DNA from 2 places in the Sphingomonas donggukensis genome. Region 1 is predicted to be linked to the other one. Evidence: predicted binding sites of a transcription regulator. Region 1 holds the regulator's gene; the other holds the start of a gene.
What was found. The regulator LexA, encoded in region 1, represses DNA repair genes until DNA is damaged. The targets are predictions, from matches to a motif close to GTTCCNCNCTTGTTCT.
Positions count from the first base shown of each region.

Region 2: a site for LexA is predicted at 2,509-2,524, ahead of uvrA (excinuclease ABC subunit UvrA). Genes of this name have one in related genera too.

Region 1 is NZ_CP098401.1:782,246-787,288, forward strand. Features, by position in the region: gene gltX (glutamate--tRNA ligase) at 1-210, opposite strand, end outside; gene M9980_RS03840 (ComEC/Rec2 family competence protein) at 327-2,552, shown strand; gene lexA (transcriptional repressor LexA) at 2,546-3,232, opposite strand; gene M9980_RS03850 (molybdopterin molybdotransferase MoeA) at 3,289-4,470, opposite strand; gene moaC (cyclic pyranopterin monophosphate synthase MoaC) at 4,493-4,960, opposite strand; gene trpC (indole-3-glycerol phosphate synthase TrpC) at 4,957-5,043, opposite strand, start outside.
Region 2 is NZ_CP098401.1:1,869,245-1,874,287, reverse strand. Features, by position in the region: gene uvrA (excinuclease ABC subunit UvrA) at 1-2,501, opposite strand, end outside; gene M9980_RS09190 (DNA methyltransferase) at 2,768-4,225, shown strand; gene M9980_RS09185 (hypothetical protein) at 4,292-4,738, shown strand; gene M9980_RS09180 (vgr related protein) at 4,861-5,043, opposite strand, start outside.

The DNA.
Region 1 (5,043 bases):
GATTTCCCGACCGTCCCAGTCGAGGCCGAGCCAGCGCATCCCGTCCAGGATCGCGTCGATCGCGCCTTGGGTCGAGCGCGCACGATCGGTGTCCTCGATCCGCAGCAGGAACTTGCCGCCATGATGGCGGGCGAACAGCAGATTGAACAGCGCGGTGCGCGCGCCGCCGATGTGGAGATAGCCGGTCGGCGAGGGCGCGAAACGCGTCACGACGGGGCGCGTCGCGGCGCCGTCGGAATTGGTGCCAGAGGCAGGTGTTGCGCCCAAGCGGCGATGCTCCCAGAGTTGCGGAATCCATGGCCAGTCCAGCCGCCGCGCGCCCTAGCATGCACCTTTCGCGGCTTCAAACGCCGCGCGCGTGGCGCTGGCCGTCGCTCGAGGGGTGGCTGGAAGCCGAGCGCGATCAGCTGGTGCTGTGGATCCCGGTGATGCTGGGCGGCGGGATCGCCGCGTGGTTCGTCCTGCCCGATGCCGCCGCGTGGACCGCGTTTGTCCTCGCCGGCATCGCGGTCGCGGTGGCGGGTGTCGTGTTTCCGCTCGGCGGACGGGCGGGGCGGGTGCTGCTGATCGCCGGGCTGGCGGCGGCGCTGGGTTGTGCGTTGGTGTGGTGGCGGGCGGAGCGGGTGGCGGCGCCGGTGCTCGCGCGCGCGGCAATCGCGGAATTCACTGCAAGGGTCGAGCGGATCGACGCGCTGGCGGCGCGCGATCTGGTGCGGCTGAGACTGGCGCCGGTCGGGGCGGTCGGACTGCCCGGGCGGGTGCGGGTCAATCTGGCGACGAAGGACGTGCCCGCGGGGCTGACACGCGGTGCGGTGGTCCGCCTGCGCGCGCGGCTGATGCCGCCACCGGGCGCCGCGGTGCCGGGAGCCTATGATTTCGCGCGCGTCGCATGGTTCGATGGATTGGGGGCGACCGGGCGCGGCGTCGCGCCGGTCACGATCGTCCGCGCAGGGGAAGCGCCGGGCGGCGACCTGCGCGCGCGGTTGTCGGCGCATATTCAGTCGCGGGTGCCGGGCGGCGGCGGTGCGATCGCCGCGAGCCTCGCCACCGGCGATCAGGGTGGCATCCCCGACGACGACGCGGAGGCGATGCGGCGCTCGGGGCTGGCTCACCTTTTGTCGGTGAGCGGGCTGCACATCACCGCGGTCGTCGGCGCGACGATGCTGATCGTGCTGCGGTTGCTGGCGCTTAGTCCGTGGGCGGCGCTGCACTGGCGATTGCCACTGGTCGCGGCGGGGGCGGGGGCGCTGGCGGCGATCGGCTACACGCTGCTGACCGGGAGCGAGGTGCCGACGGTGCGTAGCTGCATCGCCGCACTGCTGGTGCTGGCGGCACTGGCGCTGGGGCGGGAGGCAGTGACGTTGCGGCTGGTGGCGGCGGGGGCGCTCGTCGTGCTGCTGATCTGGCCGCAGGCGGTGGTGGGCGCGAGCTTCCAGCTGTCGTTCGCCGCGGTCACCGCCATCGTGGCGCTGCATGAAAGCGTGGTCGTGCGCGGATGGTTTGCCCCACGCGAAGAGGGCGGGGGGCGACGCCTGCTGCGCAGCCTCGCGTCGTTGCTGGCGACGGGCCTGATCGTCGAGCTGGCGCTGATGCCGATCGGGCTGTTCCATTTCCACAAGGCCGGCGCGTACGGCGCGCTGGCCAACATCGTCGCGATTCCGCTGACGACGTTCGTGGTGATGCCGCTGGAGGTGGTGGCGCTGTTGCTCGACACGGTCGGGCTGGGCGCGCCGGTCTGGTGGCTGGCGGGCAGGACGCTCGCGCTGCTGCTGTGGATCGCCCACACCACCGCCAATGCCCCCGGTGCGGTCGCGGCGTTGCCGGCGATGCCGCGGGGGGCGTTCGGGCTGATGGCGGTCGGCGGGCTTTGGATCGCCCTGTGGCGGACGCGGGTGCGGTTCGCCGGCGTCCTGCCGCTGGTCGTGGGGGCGGTGTGGGCCTTTGCCACCCCGCCGCCCGACCTGATCGTGACCGGAGACGGGCGACATCTGGCGATCCGCACGCGCGATGGAGGCATGGCGCTGCTGCGGGAGCGGGCGGGCGACTATGTCCGCGACCTGCTTGCGGAGGGCGGCGGGGTGGACGGAGAGTTGCCGGCGATCGACGACATTGCCGGCGCGCGCTGCAACAGCGACCTGTGCCTGATGCGCTTCGCCGGGCGGGCGTCGGTGCTCGCGACTCGCAGCGGATATTTCGTCGAGCCGCTGCCGCTTATCCGCCTCTGCCGCAAGGTCGATATCGTCGTCAGCGATCGGACCTTGCCAAGGGGTTGCAAGCCGGCGTGGCTGAAGCTCGACCGCGGGTATCTGAAGGCATCGGGCGGCGTGACCGTAAGTTTCGACCCGCCCCGGATCGTCAGTGTCGCGGGTCAGGCCGGCGACCACCCTTGGGTGCGCCCTGCGACCATCATGCCGCCACTGCCGCCCCGGCCCCCGCGCAAAAGTCGCTCACGCGACGGGCACCCCGCAGCGGTCGCTCCGGACGTCCGCGCTTCACGAACGCAGATGGCGCACAGACGCGACGGGCAGTCCGCAGCCGCAGACCCTCAATAGCGCCGCAGCAGCCCGGCGAGTTTGCCCTGCACCCGCACCTTGCGCGAATCGTACCGCTGGGCGTCATAGTTGCGGTTGGCGGGGTCGAGGCGGACCATCGTGCCCTCGCGGTGGAAGGTCTTCAGCGTCGCCTCATGCTCGTCGATCAGCGCCACGACGATATCGCCGTCGCGTGCCGTCTCGGTCCGCTTGATGAGCGCATAGTCGCCGTCGAGGATACCCTTCTCAACCATCGAATCGCCCGACACCTCCAGCGCGTAATGTTCCCCCGATCCGAGCAAAGCCGCGGGGACGGGAAGCATCGTTGCGCCCTCCATCGCCTCGATCGGCATACCCGCGGCGATGCGACCGTGAAGCGGGATTTCGATGACATCGTTGGCCGGTGCCGGCGGCGCCTTGCCCGCGAATATTGACAAAGTTGACGGTTGTGCGGGCCTCGCCTCGGCCTTCTTCTTCGGCTCGGCACGCTCGGGCATCTTGATGACTTCTAGCGCGCGGGCGCGGTTCGCGAGGCGGCGCAGGAAGCCCCGCTCCACCAGCGCGGAAATCAGCCGATGCACGCCCGACTTCGACTTCAGCTCCAGCGCGTCCTTCATCTCCTCGAACGACGGAGAAATCCCGGTTTCGTTCAGGCGATCGGCGATGAAGCAGATAAGTTCGTGCTGCTTCTTGGTGAGCATGGGATGGCCTCCGCCGGGAACAGACGACGAACGTTTATGTATTGTTCCACGCCCTGTCAAGCGAGCATGAGGATGTCCACGACGTCGCCGCTGTCCGCCTTTGGGGCATGTGGCGCGCGCACGACGAGGCAGGTGGACCGGGCGAGGGTCCGCAGCATCGAGCTGTCCTGGATTGCCGCAACATGGACGCGCCCTTCGACCAGCACGGCGCGGAGATAATCGGTGCGCTCTCCATTGGCGGGCAGGCGCTCGCCCAGCCGCGCCTGAAGCTTGGCGGGGAAGGGGAGCGTCGCGCCTGCCATCGCCGCAATAAGGGGGCGCAGGAACAGCGTCGATGTAACGAACGCCGACACCGGATTGCCGGGCAACCCGAGGACCACCGTGTCGCGCATCCGCCCGGCCATCATCGGCTTCCCCGGGCGCAGCGCGATCCGCCAGAAATCGAGCGCCGCTCCCGCTGATTCGAGGGCGGGCCGGACGAGGTCGTGGTCGCCGACCGAGGCGCCGCCGGTGGTGACGAGAATGTCGGCATCGACGGCGGCGAAGGCGTCGGTCAGCACGTCCAGCCGATCGGGGAGGATGCCGAGCGGCACGATTTCGACCGGTTGGTCGGCGATCAGGGCCGCGATCATCAGCGAATTGCTTTCGGGCAACTGGCCCGCGGCGAGCGGCGTGCCGGGCGGCACGAGTTCGTCGCCGGTGGCGGCGATGGCGACGCGGATCGGCCGGCGAACCGGGAGCGCGGCGTGGCCCGCGACCCCGGCCAGCGCCAGCCGGGCGGGGGTCAGCCGCTCGCCCGCGGCGACCAGAACGTCGCCCTGCGCGAAGTCGAGCCCGCGGCGGCGGACGTTGCCGCCGGGCCCGCGCGGGCCTTCGCCGGCGAGCGTGAGCGTGTCGCCGTCGCGCGCGACTTCCTCCTGCACCAGAACGCAGTCGGCGCCCGCGGGCATCTGTGCCCCGGTGAAGATGCGCACTGCCTCGCCAGGCGCGACCGGGCTGGCGAACGGCAGCCCCGCCGCGCTTTCGCCGATTACGCGCATCGGTGCGGTGCGGTCGGCGAAGCGAATAGCATAGCCGTCCATCGCCGACAGGTCGGCAGCGGGCTGGGTGCGGAGCGCAACGAGGTCGGAGGCGGCCCAGCGTCCGGCGGCGTCGGCTAGCGGCACGCTTTCCCCGGCGATCGGCGGGGCGAGTGCCAGCAGGCGGGATTGGGCTTCGGTAACGGGGAGCAGGGACATGCGCCCCGCTACTCCGCCGCGGTCAGGCGCGCCAGTCGCCTGATTTGCCGCCGGATTTCTCGATCAGGCGAACGTGTTCGATCGTCATGCCGCGGTCGATGGCCTTGGCCATGTCGTACACCGTCAGCAGCGCGACGGTGGCGGCGGTCAGCGCCTCCATCTCCACGCCGGTCTTGCCGTCCGTCGCGGCGGTCGCCGTCACGGTGACGCCGACGTCGTCGAGCGCGAGGTCGAGCGTGACGCTGGTGAGCGGCAACGGATGGCAGAGCGGGATCAGGTCGCTGGTGCGCTTGGCGGCCATGATCCCGGCGATGCGTGCGACGGCGAGGACGTCGCCTTTCTTCACCGCGCCGGTACGAATCGCACTCGCCGCCTCCGCGGACATGGCGATGCGACCGGAGGCGACCGCGTGGCGCTTTGTCACGGCCTTGTCGCCGACGTCGACCATGCGCGCGGCCCCGGCGGCGTCGAGGTGGGTGAGGTCGCTCATGCCACCAGCGCCCGCGTCGCCGCCTTGAGATCGGGCTGTCGCATCAGCGACTCGCCGACCAGGAAACAGCGGATCCCGTGTTC
Region 2 (5,043 bases), 1.1 Mb from region 1:
AACTTCACCTCCAGCGTCTCGCGGTTGTAGCGGGCGCCGTGGCAGACGTCGCACTGGACATAGACGTCGGGGAGGAAGTGCATCTCGATCTTGAGCACGCCGTCGCCCTGGCACGCCTCGCACCGGCCGCCCTTCACGTTGAAGCTGAAGCGGCCGGGCTTGTAGCCTCTGGCCTGCGCCTCCGGCAGCCCCGCGAACCAGTCGCGGATCTGGGTGAAGGCGCCGGTGTAGGTCGCCGGGTTCGACCGCGGGGTGCGGCCGATCGGCGACTGGTCGATGTCGATGACCTTGTCGAGGTACTGGAGGCCGGTGATCCTGTCGTGCTTGCCGGCGAGCATGCGCGCGCCGTTCAGCTCCCGCGCGGCGGCGGCGTAGAGCGTGTCGATGGTGAAGCTCGACTTGCCCGACCCCGAGACGCCGGTGATGCAGGTGAAGGTGCCAAGCGGGAGCGACGCGGTGACGCCGGTCAGGTTGTTGGCGGTGGCGTTGTGGACGGTCAGCTTCTTGCCATTGCCCTTGCGGCGCTTGGCCGGAAGCGGGACTTCGCGGCGGCCGGCGAGATAGTCGGCGGTGATGCTGTCCTGGTTGGCGAGCACTTGCTCGAAGGTCCCTTGCGCGACGATTTCCCCGCCGTGGACGCCGGCGCCGGGGCCCATGTCGATGACATAGTCGGCGGTGCGGATCGCGTCCTCGTCATGTTCGACGACCAGCACGGTGTTGCCGAGGTCTCTTAGACGACGGAGCGTCTTCAGCAGCATGTCGTTGTCGCGCTGGTGGAGGCCGATGCTGGGCTCATCAAGGACGTAGAGCACCCCCGAAAGGCCCGAGCCGATCTGGCTGGCGAGGCGGATGCGCTGAGACTCGCCGCCCGAGAGCGTGCCGGACGTGCGGTCGAGGTTGAGGTAGTCGAGGCCGACGTTGTTGAGGAAGCCCAGGCGTTCGAGGATTTCCTTCAGGATGCGTTCGGCGATTTCCTTCTGCTGGCCGTTGAGGGTGTCGGGGAGCGCGGTGAACCAGGCGAGCGCATCGACGACCGAGAGGTGGGTGGCGTGGCTGATGTTCTCGCCACCCAGCTTTACCGCCAGCGCCTCGGGCTTCAGGCGGGCGCCGTGGCAGGTCTCGCACGGCTGGCTCGACTGGTATTTGGAAAGCTCCTCGCGCATCCACGCGCTCTCGGTCGAGAGCATGCGGCGGGTGAGATTGCCGATGACGCCCTCAAACGGCTTCTTCACGTCGTAGCTCTTGCGCCCGTCGATGAAGGTGAGGGTGACGGGCTTGCCGCGGGTGCCGTGGAGGATGACGGATTGCGCCTCTGCGGGCAGGTCGCTCCACGCGGTTTCGAGGTCGAAGCTGTAGGCCTTCGCGAGGGAGCCCAATACCTGCATATAATAAGGGCTGGGCGGGTTGGACTTCGCCCACGGCACCACCGCGCCCTTCTTGATCGAGAGCGCGTGGTTGGGGACGACGAGATCCTCGTCGAACACGAGCTTTTCGCCGAGGCCGTCGCACGCCGGGCACGCGCCCTGGGGGGCGTTGAAGCTGAACAGGCGGGGCTCGATCTCTGGGATGGTGAAGCCCGAGACGGGGCAGGCGAATTTCTCGGAGAAGACGATGCGGTTGGCGGGCACGCCCGCGCCCTTCATGGCGCCGCCATCGGTTTGCGCAACCAGTCCTCCGTTCGCTTCGAGCGCAGTCGAGAAGCCGGTTTCCGCGGCCTGTTTCTCGACTTCGCTCGAAACGAACGGGGTTTTTGCAGCCGCCAGCGCCTCGGCCACTGTCGTGTCGACCAGGTCGACATAGGCCAGCCCCTCGGCGAGTTTCAACGCGGTTTCGAAGCTTTCGGCCAGGCGGGTGGCCTGTTCGGCGTTGACGACGATGCGGTCGACGACGACCTCGATGTCGTGCTTGTACTTCTTGTCGAGCGCAGGCGCGGCGTCGATGTCGTGGAGTTCGCCGTCGATGCGCACGCGGCTGAAGCCTGCCTTCTGCCACTCGGCGAGTTCCTTGCGGTACTCGCCCTTGCGCCCGCGGACGACCGGGGCGAGCAGGTACAGGCGCGTGCCTTCTGGCAGGGCCATCACGCGGTCGACCATCTGGCTGACGGTCTGCGCGCTGATCGGCAGGCCCGTAGCGGGCGAATAGGGCACGCCGACCCGCGCCCAGAGGAGCCGCATGTAGTCGTAGATCTCGGTAACGGTCGCGACGGTCGAGCGCGGGTTGCGGCTGGTCGTCTTCTGCTCGATCGAGATGGCGGGCGACAGCCCCTCGATATGGTCGACGTCGGGCTTCTGCATCAGCTCGAGGAACTGGCGCGCGTAGGCAGAAAGCGACTCGACGTAGCGGCGCTGGCCCTCGGCATAGATGGTGTCGAACGCGAGGCTGGACTTGCCCGACCCCGACAGCCCGGTGATGACCGTCAGCGTATCGCGCGGGATGTCGACCGACACGCCCTTGAGGTTATGCTCGCGCGCGCCGCGCACGGAAATGTGGGTGAGGGACATGTCGGGAGTTCTACTTCTGTTCTGAACGGGAGGCCAGAGCAGAGATAGGGTCGGGGCACGACGCTTTCCAGCGATGCCAACAGCATCCGTTCCGGTGGCTTGCGCCGAGCGGTCGCGGCGGGGGATCGATGCCGCCCCTTCGGCGGTCGGTCGCGCCGGCTGGCTCATGGGAGCAGCGAAAGGAACCGAACCGGACGCACCCGGCGTTCCGTTCCTGTCTGGACCGCACGATGGTCGCCGCCACCCGACCGCGGCGGAGCGAGCCTGTGCACATCGCCAACCACCTGTTCTACGGCGACAATCTGGACGTGCTGCGCGCGCATGTGCCCGACGATAGCGTCGACCTGATCTACCTCGACCCGCCGTTCAATTCGAACGCCAACTACAACATCCTGTTCAAGTCGCCGGCGGGCCTGTCGAGCGAGGCGCAGATCGAGGCGTTCGAGGACACGTGGCACTGGAACGAGGCGGCGGCCCACGCCTTCGACCAGGTCGCGCGCAGCGGCCATACCAAGGCGTTCGACCTGCTGGCGGCGATGCGCAGCTTCCTGGGCGAGAACGACATGATGGCGTATCTGTCGATGATGGCGATCCGCCTGATCGAACTGCACCGCGTGCTGAAGCCGACCGGGAGCCTGTACCTCCACTGCGACCCTACCGCGAGCCACTATCTGAAGCTGTTGCTGGACGGGGTGTTCGGCAAGCGCAACTTCCGCAACGAAGTCGTCTGGTGCTATCGCAAATGGAGCGTGGCGCAGGGCCAGTTCGTCCGCAACCACGATGTCCTGCTGTTCTATGGCCGGAGCGACGGGCGACAGGTGTTCAACACGCTCTACGTCCCGCCATCCGACGGGACCATGAAGCGTTGGAAGGGACACCGGCAGCAGGCCGTGTTCGAGGATGGCGTGCGCAAGGCCAGCAGCATGGCCGAGGCGACACCGGGCAGCCCGATGCCGGATTGGTGGGAGATATCCATCCTGAATCCCAACGCCGCCGAACGCCTCGGCTATCCCACGCAAAAGCCGCTCACCCTGCTCGAACGCATCATCGCGGCGTCGTCCAATCCGGGCGACGTCGTGCTCGACCCGTTCTGCGGCTGCGGTACGGCGGTGCATGCCGCGCAGAGGCTGGGACGACGATGGGTGGGGATCGACGTCACCCACCTTGCCATCTCGCTGATCGAGAAGCGGATGCGCGATGCGTTTCCGGGGATCGCGCTGACCGTCGAGGGGACGCCGAAGGATATCGCCGCCGCCGAGGACCTGGCGCGCCGCGACAAATATCAGTTCCAGTGGTGGGCCGTGTCGATGGTCGATGCGATGCCGTTCGGCGGCAGGAAGAAGGGCGCCGACGGCGGGGTCGACGGCATCATCTATTTCAAGCCCGAGGGGCGTCAGACCGCCAAGGCGCTGGTGTCGGTGAAGGGCGGCGACCATGTCGGCGTGCCGATGATCCGCGACCTGCATTCCGCGATGGAGCGCGACCGCGCGCCGATAGGCGTTTTCATCACGAAGCGTAATCCGACGACGCCGATGACGCGCGAAGCGGCGGCGGTTGGGCGCTTCCATTCGGAGGCGGCGGGGCGGTCGTATCAGCGACTGCAGATACTGACACTGGAGGATCTGTTCGGCGGCAGGCGGCCCGACCTGCCCTTCGTCGATCCCGGCGCGGCGTTCCGCCGAACCTCGCGCGAGGCGCTGGCGAGCCAGGGCCGGCTGCTCTGACGACGTTAGCCTCTTGGCAAGCGCGATCCGTGTATTATCTTCGTGATACACGTTGAGGTGAGCGAGATGGCAAAGGACGGTAAGGGAGCGAAATCGGTCAAGATCCCCAAGCGGATCGGCGGGGTGAAGCTGTCGAAGGGCTTGCGCAAATCGGGCGAGAAGCTGCTGGAGAAGGCGCAGACGCCGGAGGGGCGCAAGATGCTCGCCGCAGGGCTGGCGATGGCGGCCAGCGTCGCCGCGCGGGCGCAGACGCCGCAGGCGCCGCGGGCGCCGGTGCCGCCGGTGCCGCCGGTGCCGCCAGTCCCACCCGTGCCGCCTGTCCCACCGGTCGCGCCCGTCCCGCCGGTGGCCGAGAGCGGTGAGGGCGTGCCGCCGCCGCTCCACGCTAGTCATCCTGCGCCAGACGGGATGGGCACGCCGGTTGTCGACCCGCAGGAGATCGTCGCCGCGGTCGGTGCGGTGGCCGGGGCGTTTCTGGATGGACTTTTCGGGCGCAAGCGGGGCGGGAGCTAGGGCGCGTGAGGCGGGCATGGGCAAAGCCCATGCCGTCGGTCGGGCGATGCCCGCTGGCCGGGCTTGCGCGAGTCGGGCCGACGCGGTCGGCCTGACGCGCTTCGCAGCCGGGCTGGCGCGAGTCAGGCCGACTTGGTCGGGCTGCCGCGCTGCGCCTGAAACGGCAGAATCGTCTCGTACTGTCGCAGTTCCGGCGCTCCTGGCACCACGCGTCCGGCGCGCAGCAGGAAGGCGTGGCGCACGATTTCGGCCTGTTGTTCCAGGCCGTAGCGTTTGAGCGGCCAGCCGGGCTTGATCGTGTAGGC